One region of the Radiobacillus sp. PE A8.2 genome, then DNA from elsewhere that is predicted to be linked to it. Evidence: riboswitches for the same ligand, from Rfam matches in the RefSeq annotation. Region 1 holds a riboswitch; each other region holds the start of a gene.

Region 1 (3,789 bases):
TTCCAGAGATCTCTGCTCCAAGCAGCACATTTTTTAGTACTGAACGCCACGGAAACAATGACGGACTTTGCGGTGTATAGCTGATCGAACCTCTTTTACCAGTAATTTTTTCGTCATCTAAATAAAATTCACCAGCATCAGGCACATACATGCCACCAATTAAATGGAACAACGTGCTTTTTCCACTACCGGACGGACCGAGCAAGGAGACAAATTCGCCATCTTCAACCGTAAAGGAAATGTTGTCTAATACGAGCTTGTTATCAAAGGATTTAGTAATTTTATCTACAACGAGTTGACTCATGATCGTTCCGCCTCTCCTTTTGGCCGCCACTTAATTAATAGCTTTTCTAGTCCAATAATTAGTGAGAAAAATACTAAACAAAGTGCCATAATGATTACAATTGCGACGAAAACACGATCCGTTCGAAACGAGGACGACGCTAGTGTCATGTAGACACCGATTCCTTGATTCGCTCCGAGCCATTCAGAAATAACCGCACCCATGACACTATATGTTGCCGATATTTTCAATCCGGAAAACAGTGACGGAAGCGCATGTGGTAATTCCAACTTAAAAAAGATTTGACGTTTTGTTGCACCAGCCATTTGCATATAGTGCATCAGTTCGTGACTCGTTTGTCTGAAACCTTCCATCGCTGACACCGCAATTGGGAAAAAACAAACAAGTGTAATGACAATAATTTTTGGCATCATACCGAAGCCAAACCAAATGACAAGTAAAGGAGCGAGCACAATAATCGGTATGTTTTGCGATAAAATCATCAATGGGTAAAACGCTTCTCTTACAGTAGGCATTAGGTGCAAAGCAACCGCAACAATGATCCCGACACTGCAGCCGATACTAAAGCCAATAACCGTTAACCGAATCGTAGACAAAATATGATGATTATAGTTAGACCAGCCTGCAATCCCCTCTTGCACAATTTCGGTTGGAGCAGGTAGTAGCCAAGATGGGATTTCAAACAGGCGACTACTCGCTTCCCATGTTATGAGTAAAAGGATGATGACCAATACTGGTCGCCATCCTTTTTTAAAAATCGTCCTCATCCTCTGTATTTCTCCGTTAGTTTATCCATCGATGCACCATCTGGTTTATACAGCACTTTTATTTGAGAAATAATGCTCGGGCTGCCAATCTCGACCATTTTTTGATTCATTTTCTCAACGATTGCCAGCAACTCTGACAACTCGCCCTCCATCGTTGTTTCTAGCGGGTGCACCTCATATTTGACGCCAGCTTCTTCAATTACTGCAATCGCCGCGTCCACATAAGGAATAACGTCCTCACCATTTTTTGTTTTCGGTATAATTTGGATACTTACTAGTGAATTTGCCATAAAATATCACCCCTTATTCTGGTAGAAATTCGTTTGTAAATGCATTTTCTACATCTAATTCTTCTTCTAACAACCCGTTATCATACATCCAGCTTGCATAGTTTTCCCATACCTCTTCTGTTTGAATGCCCCATTGTTCAGCATCATCTTGGTATTTTGGTGATAACCATTCTTGGCTTGCTTTTACTAACTCAGCATCTAAATCTGGAACAGCTGCAGTTAAAATATCCGCCGCTTCAGCTGGGTTATCAATGGCGTATTGATAGCCTTTCGATACAGCTGCCATAAATGCTTTTACCGTGTCTGGATCTTCTGCAATTTTATCTTCATTCGTAATAATGACAGGTGTGTAATAATCGAGCTTATCTGTATAATCTGTTAAGTAAAGCATATCTAACTCCATGTCACGAAGCTCTGCTTCTACTCCAGTCCATGCATAGTAAATCCATGCGAAATCAATATCGCCACGTTCTACTGCTGTGAAGAAATCACTGTTACCCATATTAACAATTTCTACTTCATCTACATTCGCATCTTCTTGTTTCATTAATGAATCAATTACCGCTTGTTCCACCGGTGCACCCCAGCCACCATATGTTTTGCCTTCAAAATCAGCTGGTGAAGTGATGCCTCTGTCTGCTGGTGCCGCAAATCCAGATGTATTATGTTGAATGATTGCACCAATCGAAACGATCGGAATATCCTGAACACGAGCTTCTGTTATACCTTCTTGTGCACCAATACCAAAATCCGCTTGCCCAGAAGCTACAACCTGGCTAGCTCCAGATTCTCCTGGTAAAACAATTTCTACATCTAAGCCTTGTTCTTCAAAATATCCTTTCTCTTGTGCTACATATAATCCAGTATGATTAGTATTTGGTGTCCAATCCAATACCATCGTAACTTCCGTTAATTCCGTCTGCTCCTGTTGACCATCATTTCCGTTGGATTCCTCAGTTTCTGCGTTACAGCCAGCAACTAGTGCCAGCGTGAGTAAAGCCAATAACCACTTCTTCAATGTTATTCCTCCCTAAGTATCTGTTTGATAAGCGTTGGTGCGCTGGAACATAAGCATTGGCTATGGCTAATCGGAATATTATCCGTACTTTTAACCAATCAAAAACGCCCTAGGTTATCCCTAGGGCGCATATTATAAACGTCAATGTTTGTCATATGTTCCCTACGCTGGTTTTAGCCAGATCAGGTTCTAAGGGTCTGCATCTTACGGATACGATCTCAACCGGCATCACCGGTCCCCCCACAATAAAAACTAGCTATTCAATTAATCTTACGCTTTCAATTATCTACTTTGACACAGTAGTGTAGTTTTTTCAAGTTATTTATTTCAATCAATCTATTATTCTTGTATGTAAAAAAAGAAAGCCTTGACCATCTCACCTGGTCAAAGCTTTTTTCGTTTATGCTAAAAATCCTAGATATGCAATAAAGACTACGAACAAGAACCACATAATTGGATGAATTTCTTTCGCTTTTCCTTTTACGATCATTGTTATTGGATAGAAGATAAAACCAACCGCAATACCAGTTGCAATGCTATAAGCAAGAGGCATCATAATAACCGTTAAGAACGCAGGAGCAGCAATTTCAAATTGATCCCACTCGATATCTTTAAGTGTCGAAGCCATCATGATTCCAACAATAATCAATGCAGGAGCAGTTACTTCTTCCGTAACAACGCTTAATAATGGTGAGAAGAACAATGCAAGCAGAAAGAATCCTGCTGTAAATACTGCTGTTAAACCGGAACGTCCACCTGCACTTACTCCTGTACCAGACTCAATGTAAGAAGTCGTTGTAGATGTACCTAATGTAGCACCAACAACAGTTGCAGCAGAGTCGGCAAACAATGCTTTTCCAGCTTTAGGAAGCTTGTTGTCTTTCATTAAACCTGCTTTTGTTGCAACCGCAACTAGTGTACCTGCAGTATCAAAGAAATCGACGAATAAGAACGTTAAAATAACACCGATCATTGGACCAGTAAATACATCACCGAAATGAAGGAAGGCTTGACCAAATGTTGGTGCAAGGCTTGGTGGAGCACTCCAAATTTCTGTCGGAAGTGGCACTAAGTTGAAAATCATCCCAACAATAGCTGTAATAACGATACCGTAGAATACTCCGCCTTTAATACCCAGTGCAAGGAAAATGACAGTAACAACAATACCTAAGATTGCAAGTGCTACAGGAGCAGAAGTTAAATCTCCTAAAGCAACCATTGTTGCATCATTGCCTACAACAATTCCTGCATTTTGAAAACCAATAAAAGCGATAAACAAACCAATCCCAGCACCAACAGCCATTTTTAGGCTTTGTGGAATTGCATTAATAATAATTTCACGAATACCTGAGATCGTAAGAACGATAAAAATAAGTCCAGAAACTAATACACCAGCTAGTGCTGTTTCCC
Region 2 (3,789 bases), on a different contig from region 1:
TTGGGCAGAAATAGAAACAAAAGCAATAGAGCTTGGATTTTTTGATGATTTAGCAGCTATTCATTTGAATAATTCACGTTATCCTACTGGTTCTGGTAAGGACAGACATGCCAACATTTTCGAACACGGTTATATTAACGAAGCACAATGGCATGAAATTATGACTTCACCATTTGTTCAAGAAGTTCCTCTTATATTGGAAACTCCTGATGAATTTGGCATTTCACATAAGGACGAAATAGAGATGTTAAATCAACACTGGAGATCATCACTAAATCCCTAGAATAATCAGTAAAAAACCAAGCACGGAAAAGCTGTACTTGGTTAGGGTCTTTGATGGTTCTCTGCGTGTTTGATAAAAGTTATTTCATTTTCAACTAGTCCACATGCAGCACACTGAATCTTTTGAGAAGGCCCCTTGTATGCAATGTGAAATGGATCTAAATTGTCACTAGTATATTCATTCACTACATCTCCTGATTGTGGATCTAATTTCACAGCTCTCGCAACCTGCTCAATTATATTAAAGCGGGATCGATTGGTTTTACAGTTAGGGCAAAGATACGGTTGAGTAGTCAATAGTTTCACCTCCACAGTTAATTTTCCCTGTACGTTTTCTTTTATGCGTGCATGGTTCTGTAGTAATAGTTAATAATAACTGTAGAAATGTTTAGTTTTTTGAAGAAAAGGTTAAAAGCAATATATACTTTTTATTTATGAGGAAAGGGGAGAACAAGATGGCACTTTCACATGAACAACGAATCGAATTACATGAATTTAATAATCTTACAAAATCTTTAAGTTTTAATATGTATGATGTTTGTTATACCAATACAAAAGCGGAACGTGAAGCATATATTGAATACATTGATGAACAATATAATGCCGAACGATTAACCAAAATTTTAAAGAACGTTTCAGATATTATAGGTGCACATGTGCTTAATGTTGCCAAGCAAGATTTTGAGCCTCAAGGTGCTAGTGTTACTGTGTTAGTGTCGGAAGGCCCTGTAGTAGAAGTACCAACGGAGTCATTCGATGAATCACCAGGACCGTTACCAGACTCTGTAGTAATGCAGCTTGATAAAAGCCACATAACTGTTCACACGTATCCCGAATATCACCCGAATGAAGGAATAAGTACATTCAGAGCTGACATCGATGTGTCAACATGTGGTGAAATCTCTCCATTAAAAGCACTGAACTATTTAATCCATTCCTTTGAGACGGATGTAATGACGATGGACTATCGTGTCAGAGGGTTTACAAGAGATATTAATGGCAATAAATTATTTATTGATCACGATATTAGCTCGATTCAAAATTACATACCTGAAGAGGTTAAAGCACTTTATGACATGATCGATGTCAACATTTATCAAGAAAATATATTTCACACAAAATGTAAACTAAAGAAATTTGAGCTTGATCAATATTTATTCGGATCTAGTAAAGAAAAAATAAGTGAAGAAGAACAACAGCAAATTACAGAGCGGCTAACGAAAGAGATGGACGAGATCTATTATGGGAAAAATATGAATAATTAGAACTACCATAGGAAAATGATAACGCTGTAATATTTTTTACAATTAAGTGGGATACTAAACTTGATAAAGCTAAATAAAAAAACAGTCATCAATGTTTGATTGTTAATGACAGATGAAAGGTCTTTACGATGATAAAATACAAACCAAAAAAGCATGAAGCTTTATTGTGGAGTATTGCTTTACCAGGTTTTGGTCAAATACTAAACGGTCAGTTTTTAAAGGGAATAGTATTCATCTTTTTAGAATTTCTTGTTAACGTGCAGAGCAATTTTAACTTAGCAATTGTATACTCATTTACAGGAGAAATAATCAAAGCCATTGAAGTAACTGATTATCAATGGCTGATGTTTTACCCTTGTTTATATATGTTTGCCATGTGGGATGCTTATCGAGATGCTGAGGGAGAGATGAACAGTTTAAGTTATCTTCCTTTTGTATTTGGCGCTTATTTTTTAACAGTAGGATTAATTTTTTCTGCGAAGATAAAAATATTTGATCATTTGATTGGTCCTGTTTTCTTACCAATGTTGTTCTTAGTACTCGGTCTATGCATTGGACTATTGATTAAACTATTGGTTGCAAAAGTACAAGTTAAAGACGGATAAATTTTTGAGCTCAAATAATGATGAGAGCTCATTTTTTTATGATTTAATTCTTTTAAAAAGAACAATTCACCCCTCTTATGATTAAGATAAAATTAGAGCAAATAGATAATTATTAAAGAAACTAAATGAATTTTAAAGAATTTCTAATTTAACCTTTACTTTTTAGCTATATTTGGTATTATATAGATGCATTCATTAATATATGAAGAAATTTTGGAAGAAAGGGGATAGTAAAGATGTTATTTTCACTTTACGTGGTATCCTTAACTGTTTTGTTGACGTTTCTTGTATTGTCGTTCGTTGAAAAGCTTGAAAGATTCTTCACGCGCAAGAAAAAATTTCGTGCTAACAACAAGCAAGTGCAACCTGCAGTGTTAGCTTTTCATAAATAATCACTCCAATTGATTGAGCCTTTTGACATACTGATCAAGAGGCTTTTTATTATCGGTTCCGTTTGACAACATTTGTACGCATGTTATGATAAGCTTCAAAGCACAATTTAATAGTACTATTTTCCGCTAGGGGTGCCTTATGCAGCATATTGCAATTAAAGGTTGAGATTAAAGTGTTACTTTAAGACCCTTAGAACCTGATCTGGTCAAACCAGCGTAGGGAAGTGGAGTAGGGAATAGCTGTCTATTTGACTCTGTTTCATTACGTCTCCACTTTCTATCTCAGTAGGAAGTGTTTTTGTTTGTCAATAAATGATTACAAACACAAAAAAGGAGATGAATAAAATGAAATTTTCACAGCTTTTAAGAGAAGAAACGAAGGACATTTGGAAAGCAAGCTTTAACCATCCGTTTGTAAAAGGAATCGGTGACGGCACATTAGCGGTTGAGTGTTTTCGTCATTATGTAATGCAAGATTCTTATTATTTATCCCATTTTGCAAGAGTACAAGCATTAGGTGCAGCAAAGGCAAAAGATCTACATACAACGAACAGATTAGCTGCACATGCTCAAGGCACATATGAAGCCGAACTAGGATTACATAGAAAATTTTCGGAGTTGCTTGGCATCACGGAGGAGGAGCAAGAGAACTTTGTTGCCACTCCAACCGCTTACGCTTACACTTCACATTTGTATCGCGCTGCCTATAATGGTCATTTAGGTGATATCATTGCTGCGATTTTACCTTGCTATTGGATTTATTATGAAATTGGTGAGCGATTAAAAGAACATACACCCGAAGAACCGATATATAAAGAATGGATCGCCGCTTACGGCGGAGAATGGTTTAGGACATTAGTGGAAGAACAGATTGCAAGATTAGATGAAATTGCAGAAACGGTAACCGATGAAGATCGTGATCGTATGAAACAACACTTTATTATAAGTAGTCAGTACGAGTATGGTTTTTGGGAAATGGGCTATAGTTTGGAAAAGTGGCCGTTTTAATATTGAGTGGATAACAAAAAAGTCAGTACATACTGGCTTTTTGTTATTTTTTTGTAATTCCACATACCTACGATACGTTGCGTGCGGACAACAATCACTATTATTTTACTTTAATTCAATGGGTTGTTTTTAGCAGATAGGGTCTCTCCAGGACGGGCAAATTATCAAAACGGTAATTTGGGACAAAAAGTGCGCTTCTGGCCGCTTAATCTTGTTAATTCCAACCTCCACTCATTC
Region 3 (3,789 bases), on a different contig from region 1:
TGGTTGGCCCAATGCCTGAAGCAATACAGGAGACGACCAAACGAATTTTTTCAGAATGGTTCCCTGCAACAGGCTTTGTCCATGCCGGAACAGCTGACATCGAGGTATATCCACCGCAAAAAGCAACGCCACAGGACGCTGATTACCGGACAGAGATATGGATGCCCGTAAAGAAAGCGTAAGCATAGAAAAAGCCTAAATCGGATTAAGATTTAGGCTTTTTCTATGCTTTTTCAGACAAACGCGTTTGATTTAAGAAACTAATTACAAATTGCTATGGTAGAACAGCCATCCGTGTTATCGTGGAAGTTGTCACTTTCGCTTTGAAAAGAGGGGATTTTATTTATCCATATATTTTAATGATATTCGTAGTTATTTTTTACGCTGGCAATATCTTAGTTGGAAAGGCGCTCAATGATTTACCACCGTTTACGATTGCATTTATGCGATTATTCGTTGCGTTTATTGTGTTAACTCCACTAGGGATCTCATCTTTCTGGAAAAACCGGTTAACTTTTTGGAATCATAAAATACCATTACTCGTGATGACATTAAGTGGGGTCACCTTTTTTAACACATTTATCTACGGAGCGTTACAATTCACTACGGCAACCAATGTGTCTGTATTAGAATCGGTTATACCCGTCGTGACAGTATTGCTAAGCATTTTTCTATTAAAAGAAAAGCTGCAAGGCATCCAGTGGATTGGAATTATATTATCTTTTCTAGGGGCGATATGGGTTGTTTTGGATGGGAAAATCTTTGAATTGGCATCGATAGCTTGGAATATCGGAGATGCTATCATGATAGGAGCTATTATTTCCTGGGCAATTTATTCCATTTGCGTGAAGCGATATATGCATTTGTTTCCGTCTTTTGCTGCCTTGTTTGTGATGACTGGAGTTTCTGTTGTCGTGTTATTACCTATTGTAGGGATCGAATGGGTAGTGACCGGGGTACCTGCATTTTCGGCTTCTAGTCATATGATCGGATTTTTGTATTTAGGAATTTTCCCGTCATTTATTGCGTTAGTTTTTTATAATCGAGCCGTTGATTTATTAAGTGCATCACAGGCTTCTGTATTTTTAAATTTTCTTCCAGTCGTTACGATGCTTGGAGCCTACCTTTGGTTAGGTGAAACGATCACTGTAATGCAAATAATCGGTACATTTATCGTAATTACTGGTGTTATATTGACAACACAATTCCGTGTGAATCGCGGGAAAGTTGATAAGGTTGAATCAGGTCTACGTGAATCTGGGTAAGGTCTGAACTAGAAAACGCATGGATGTTTATACATCCATGCGTTTTCAGTAGGATTTTCATAAATTATGATCGTAGCTCTTTCGGAACCATATTTTCTAGGTTTACACGGTTTAACACCAATACACCAATAACAGCTCCTAAAGCACTACTAGCTAAAAAGCTAGGAATAAATCCAAGTGCCCCGTAAGAAGTTCCCATTAACACATTGGCGTATGGGACAGAGAACAGTGCGCCGATGATACCTGTACCAATCATTTCACCGGTTGCAGCCATATATTTCTTTTTTGTCCAACGATACAAATATCCTGCTAATAGTGCGCCAATCATACCACCTGGGAATGCAAGCAAAGTTCCTAAGCCTAATAAGTTCCGTAGTAATCCAATCGTAAAAGCGATAGTCACTGCTGGAATTGGTCCTAACACTACGGCTGCCATAACATTGACCGCGTGTTGAATCGGATAGACCTTTGCGACACCAATCTGAAATCCAAGAATTGATGATCCGATAACTCCGATTGCTACAAAAATTGCCATTGTCGTTAATAATCTTGTGTTGTTCCTCATAAATAGCTCCCCCTAAATAAAAATAAAAAAACCAGATCCATGACAAGCAGGACCTGGTTTATAACCAAATAGTATGATTTTCCGTACTACTTCCCTCCGCTGGTACGAGCCAGATCAGGTCCTTAGAGTTAAAAAGCATTGTGCTCTTCTCTCAGCCTACACATCCATAGGCACCCCTAGTAGTTTCTATTCAATTGATTAATTTCACTATAGCATAGGGAAGAAAAAAGGTAAACAGACTAAAAGTAAAGCAATTATCTTGAAATCGAGATAATTACCAACTATAATAATTTACATAAAATATATGTGACGCTTTGTTGAATGAATTTACACAAATCAGCTTAATCTAAATAAATAAATAAAGGAGTGTGTAGGATGGAACTAAAGGGTATACATCATGTGTCATCCATTACCGCTGTTGCAAAGGATAATTATGATTTTTATACGAAAGTACTAGGCATGCGTTTGGTGAAAAAATCTGTTAATCAAGACGATACGAGTATGTATCATTTATTTTATGCAGATGAGGTTGGTAATCCAGGTACAGATTTAACGTTCTTTGAAATCCCGAGAGCAGGACACACATATGAAGGAAATAATAGTATCTCCTTTACAGCTCTTCGTGTAGCGAACGATGAGGCGTTGGATTTTTGGAAAAGCAGGTTAGCGGATCATAATGTCAAGCATGAAGCGATAACAGAGGAATTTGGTAGAAAAGTCCTTCACTTTACAGATCACGAGGGTCAGCGACTAGTACTCGTTTCTGATCAAAATAACAAAGGCGTGGCCGGTGGTACACCGTGGGATAAGGCGCCAGTTCCGCAAAACAAAGGAATTATTGGTCTAGGTCCGGTTAGGCTCACTGTGCCGAATCCAGAGCCTACTGTAAAAGTACTAACCGAGATCATGGGTTTTAGACATGCTGGAAGTTATCCTGCCTTTGTCGAGGGTCAGCCTAATATTGAAGTATATGAAACAGGTGAAGGCGGCACTGGTGCAGAGGTGCATATTGAGCACAGAACAGATTTGCCAAAGGAAAAACCTGGCCGTGGCAGTGTGCACCATGTAGCTTTTCGAGTACATGACGAACAGGAGTTATCAGCTTGGAGAGATATAATCAGACAAAACCGGATGCCGAATTCAGGTCTGGTGGATCGCTATTATTTCCAATCGCTGTATTTTAGAGAGCCCAATGGGATATTGTTCGAATTAGCAACAGATGGACCTGGTTTTGCTACAGATGAAGATGTTGAACACTTAGGTGAAACTGTTGCATTACCGCCATTTTTTGAAGATAAACGTGCACAAATTGAAGCGAAATTAAAACCGTTAGATACGAAGCAATCATAAGAGAGGGCCTGAATCGATACTGATTTGGGCTTTTTCTCTACCAATTTACACATAGGGCAATTCATTGAGGTTATTCTAATTACAAAAGGATAAGGAGAATGATTACATGGATAAGCAATCTTTAACAAATAAGGTCGCGATTATTACAGGGGCAGGTTCTGGTATCGGGGAAGCCGCGGCAATTCGCTTAGCTCAGGCAGGCGCAAAAGTAGGGCTAGTCGATTTAAAAGAGAAAAATGCTGCAAAAGTGAAGCAGCAGATTGAAGACATGGGTGGACAAGCACTCATCACAGATACCGATGTGTCGGATCCAAAACGGGTGGAAGACAGTATACAACAAGTGGTAGATCAGTGGGGACGACTGGACATGGTATTTGCTAATGCCGGTATAAACGGAAAAGTTGCCCCGATAGAGGATCTGAGCCCGGAGGATTGGGACCAAACGTTAACAACGAATTTAAAAAGTACATTTTTGACAGTAAAATACGCTATTCCTCATTTGAAGCAAAATGGTGGAAGTATTGTGATAACAAGTTCAATCAATGGTAACCGAACCTTCTCTGGTTTCGGCATGTCTGCCTATAGCTCATCAAAGGCCGGTCAGATGGC
Region 4 (3,789 bases), on a different contig from region 1:
GTGAGCCAATTTCTTTTCTCAGGTCAGCTAAGTAATTTGCCATCAGACACCCTCCCTCTGCTATTTATAGTTTCTTTATCAGCAGCTATTAACCCTTTATGAAACAATGATTTTATTGTAAAGTTCGTCATTTTTCAAACTTCTAAGTTGAAGTAAATTGCGTCGTAGTGCTCGTAATTTCCGCTGGGAATGGATGCCTGACAGGATTTTTAGAACGAGAATCTAAAAAACTTTTAGCGGCCACAGGAGACCTTATTTCACGTAATATACCAGTTATGATGATTTGGCGGCCACCACAGACCTTATTTACTAAAAATAGCATACTACAGCAAGGATTTTATTCAAATAAGCGCGCTGATGGCCGCACAATTCTAATATTACCTATATTGTCACAGATAAGTGCAGTGGTGGCCGTTAGCGACTAACCACCGCCGCGTGGCAAGCGTATTTTCTACAGCGGCTGTCCAACACGTTACGACGCATTCTAGCTATTTTGCGCAATAACGACAATCTAACCAAAGCAGTCAGATGACTACTGAGTGATATCTCCAGCGGCATCATCAACCATGTCCAAGAAACTACGTGCAGCTTCCTTGGCTGCATCTGCTTGACTAATCGCTGAAATAATCGCTACACCATTAGCCCCTGCTTTTATAATCCCGTTTACATGCTCCTTCTTTATACCACCTATCGCCACCATCGAAAGTTTGCCAACGGTAGAACGGATGTTGGAAATACCTTTTAGTCCTATTGGCACTTTTGCATCTGCCTTCGTATTTGTTGCATATATTGGACCTACTCCAATATAATCTGCTCCATCCTTTAAAGCCTGTGCTGCTTCCGCTTCATTTGTAGCAGATACACCGACAATAAAGTGATCGGGGCATTGTTTTTTTATCATTGTAATTGGTTCATCATCCTGTCCAACGTGCACGCCTGCTGCACCTATTTCAATTGCTAATTGAACATCATCATTTACGATAAACGGAACGGAATAGTCATCACACAGTTGTTTCATTTGAAGGGCGATTTGTTTTTTGTCCTCACCCTTTAGTGCCCCAAGCCCCTTTTCTCGAAATTGAAATAAGGTAATACCACCTACCAAAGCCGATTTTAATACTGCAAGTGGGGGTAGGCTACTATTATTCGTGCCCATAATGAAATAAACCCGAAGAAGGTCTGACAGATGATTATTTATAGTCTTCCCCATAAGATACCTCTTTCTTTATGTTTGATTTTTCCCTATAGATTTCATCACCCAATTTATATAAAGAATCTAAAAATGCGATTTGGAAACTTCCTGGTCCATCTACTTTCTCTGCCGCCAGTTGAGCAGCCACTCCGTAAAAGCTAATTGCTTCTGCTGCTGTTCTAATTGTGTTATCACCGATAGCTAGAAAAGCAGCAATCACAGAAGTTAACAAACAACCTACGCCTGTGACGGTTGTTTGTAATTGGTGCCCATTTTCCACTATATAACTTGTGAAGCCATCTGTAATAACATCTTGTTTTCCAGTCACTGCAATAGGGACATTAAGTTTACGGGAGGCTTGATGCGCAATCGCTACATGGTCTCCTGGCGATACAGCGTCAACACCCTTCATCTTCATATCAACCCCTGCTAGAAAACTAATTTCTCCGAGATTTCCTCGAATAAGAGAAACTTGTACGTTTTCTAAAATGTTTTGTGCGGCATCTACTCGAAATCTAGTTGCACCGATGCCTACTGGGTCCAAAACAACAGGGATACCTTTTTTATTTGCAGCTTTACCGGCTATGATCATTGCTTCAAGCTGTAGTGAGGTCAATGTACCCATGTTTAATACTAGTGCATCCGCATGCTGCACCATCTCAGCAACCTCTTCTACAGCGTTAGCCATCACCGGTGCAGCACCGACCGCATACAATCCATTAGCTGTAAAATTGCTAACGACTTGATTTGTAATGTTATGTACCAACGGCTTTTTGGTTCGAAGCTGATCTATCAAAGAAGCATTCTTGATCATTCTTCTCTTCCTTTCACCTGATTTGGTAGCCCTTTTAACCGATATCCCCAATGATTAGTTGGACCATTGCCTTTACCAACACCTAGCGAATATTGGATGGCATCAGTAATAAATTTTTTCCCAATTGTTACAGCTTTCGCAATCGATTTTCCTTTGGCAAGTTCTGCTGTAATAACTGCCGAGAACGTACAGCCTGTTCCATGCGTATGCTTCGTCTCTGTGCGAGCAGACTTATAATAATGAAAATCTTGTTTATCGTATAGCACGTCAATCGCTTCTCCGGATAGATGACCACCCTTAACGACAGCCGCTTTCGCCCCAAGCTCATTAACAATAACCTTGGCAGCACGTTTTGCATCGTCGATATTATCAATTTTAAAATCTACTAATATTTCTGCTTCCGGGATATTTGGTGTAACAACCGTAGCTAATGGCACTAACATATCTCTAATTACTTTCCGCGATGGTTCTTCCATTAAAGCATGGCCACTTTTGGCTACCATTACTGGGTCAATTACATAATCTACGGATTTGTCTTTCAAAAAATCTGCCAGCATTTCCATCATTTCAATTGTTGCAATCATGCCTGTTTTAACTGCATCTGGCTCGATATCATTAAATACCGCATGCAATTGCTTTTCAATAAAAGAAACGGGTAGATTATAAATTGCATCAACACCTAGTGTGTTTTGTGCCACTATAGAAGTGACAACACTCATACCGTAAACTTCTCTTTCCTGAAATGTTTTTAAATCTGCCTGTATACCAGCTCCTCCTGTAGGATCTGTTCCAGCAATCGTTAGTGCAGTAGTTATCTGGTTCATTTATCTATTCTCCTCCCTTTAAGTCAGAACTTTAAAGCGTTTTTCCCCATACAAAAAACCGCTACCAAGAAACTGGAGCGGTTTAAAATGAACCATTGATCATTCATATATAATTTCCTGCTCCACTTTCCTACGCTGGTATTAACCAGTTCAGGTTCTAAGGGACAAAGGAATTCTCCTTATCTCAGCCGTACAGCGCCCCTAGCGGATGTATAACTATTCCATTTGTTTCAATAAACCATGTTTTAGAATAGTTGTCAAATGAGGCAATACCATTCACAGTAAAAATCAGTATGATGAAATTGACTAAAATCTCTCAAGTAAAATATTCAACTTTTGCTTCTGGAAAGAGCGTCGCTAATTTGCTTTGAATGGTGTCTTTGATTTGCTCTTGTTCATTATCAGTATAAACGTATTTACCAATCCCGTATCTTCCCCATTTATATTTTCTTTTGGACTCATCCAATTCCAGCTTTGACATCGGGTAATTTTTTTGAATAACTCGTTTTGCTGGTTTTGTAAAACGGTGCTGGATCAATTCGAACGTTAAATCCTTTTTAGCGAATGCAGGTAACTCCGCTTCCAGTTTATCAAGCATTTCGGTATAGCCTTCCTGCCATCCCTCATGCAAATAGATAGGCGCAATGATAAAACCTAGCGGATAGCCCGCCTCAGCAACCTTGATTGCCGCTTCAATTCGTTCATCAAGCCTGGACGTTCCTGGTTCAAAATACTTTATCATGTAATTATCATTAATACTAAAGCGAAACCTTGTACGCCCTTGATGATCTGCATCCAGCAAGTGATCAACGTGAGCAAATTTCGTTACGAAACGAAGTAAACCGTGCTCTGATTTACCAAAAAACTCAATTGCCCTTTTTAATGAATGTGTTAAGTGATCTACGCCTACGATGTCAGAGGTACAAGATGCCTCAAAACGTGTTATTTCCGGCACACGT

What was found. Region 1 has a riboswitch for thiamine pyrophosphate ahead of ACI6MV_RS22710 (ABC transporter substrate-binding protein). Riboswitches for the same ligand answer to the same signal wherever they lie in the genome.
Region 2: another riboswitch for thiamine pyrophosphate. It lies ahead of tenA (thiaminase II); the one in region 1 lies ahead of ACI6MV_RS22710 (ABC transporter substrate-binding protein).
Region 3: another riboswitch for thiamine pyrophosphate. It lies ahead of thiW (energy coupling factor transporter S component ThiW); the one in region 1 lies ahead of ACI6MV_RS22710 (ABC transporter substrate-binding protein).
Region 4: another riboswitch for thiamine pyrophosphate. It lies ahead of thiD (bifunctional hydroxymethylpyrimidine kinase/phosphomethylpyrimidine kinase); the one in region 1 lies ahead of ACI6MV_RS22710 (ABC transporter substrate-binding protein).

What each region holds. Positions count from the first base shown of each region.
Region 1 is NZ_JBJGXI010000064.1:5,666-9,454, forward strand. It holds gene ACI6MV_RS22695 (ABC transporter ATP-binding protein) at 1-304, opposite strand, end outside; gene ACI6MV_RS22700 (ABC transporter permease) at 301-1,071, opposite strand; gene ACI6MV_RS22705 (thiamine-binding protein) at 1,068-1,361, opposite strand; gene ACI6MV_RS22710 (ABC transporter substrate-binding protein) at 1,375-2,379, opposite strand; TPP riboswitch at 2,522-2,631, opposite strand; gene ACI6MV_RS22715 (NCS2 family permease) at 2,780-3,789, opposite strand, start outside.
Region 2 is NZ_JBJGXI010000012.1:86,994-90,782, forward strand. It holds gene ACI6MV_RS08720 (deoxyribonuclease IV) at 1-283, shown strand, start outside; gene ACI6MV_RS08725 (DNA alkylation repair protein) at 325-579, opposite strand; gene speD (adenosylmethionine decarboxylase) at 738-1,547, shown strand; gene ACI6MV_RS08735 (hypothetical protein) at 1,676-2,152, shown strand; gene ACI6MV_RS08740 (hypothetical protein) at 2,389-2,544, shown strand; TPP riboswitch at 2,663-2,784, shown strand; gene tenA (thiaminase II) at 2,890-3,552, shown strand.
Region 3 is NZ_JBJGXI010000016.1:22,666-26,454, reverse strand. It holds gene ACI6MV_RS10305 (AraC family transcriptional regulator) at 1-182, shown strand, start outside; gene ACI6MV_RS10300 (DMT family transporter) at 360-1,265, shown strand; gene thiW (energy coupling factor transporter S component ThiW) at 1,330-1,830, opposite strand; TPP riboswitch at 1,905-2,018, opposite strand; gene ACI6MV_RS10290 (ring-cleaving dioxygenase) at 2,206-3,180, shown strand; gene ACI6MV_RS10285 (SDR family oxidoreductase) at 3,287-3,789, shown strand, end outside.
Region 4 is NZ_JBJGXI010000038.1:11,406-15,194, forward strand. It holds gene ACI6MV_RS17885 (NUDIX hydrolase) at 1-43, opposite strand, end outside; gene thiE (thiamine phosphate synthase) at 533-1,210, opposite strand; gene thiM (hydroxyethylthiazole kinase) at 1,191-2,006, opposite strand; gene thiD (bifunctional hydroxymethylpyrimidine kinase/phosphomethylpyrimidine kinase) at 2,003-2,830, opposite strand; TPP riboswitch at 2,941-3,043, opposite strand; gene splB (spore photoproduct lyase) at 3,147-3,789, opposite strand, start outside.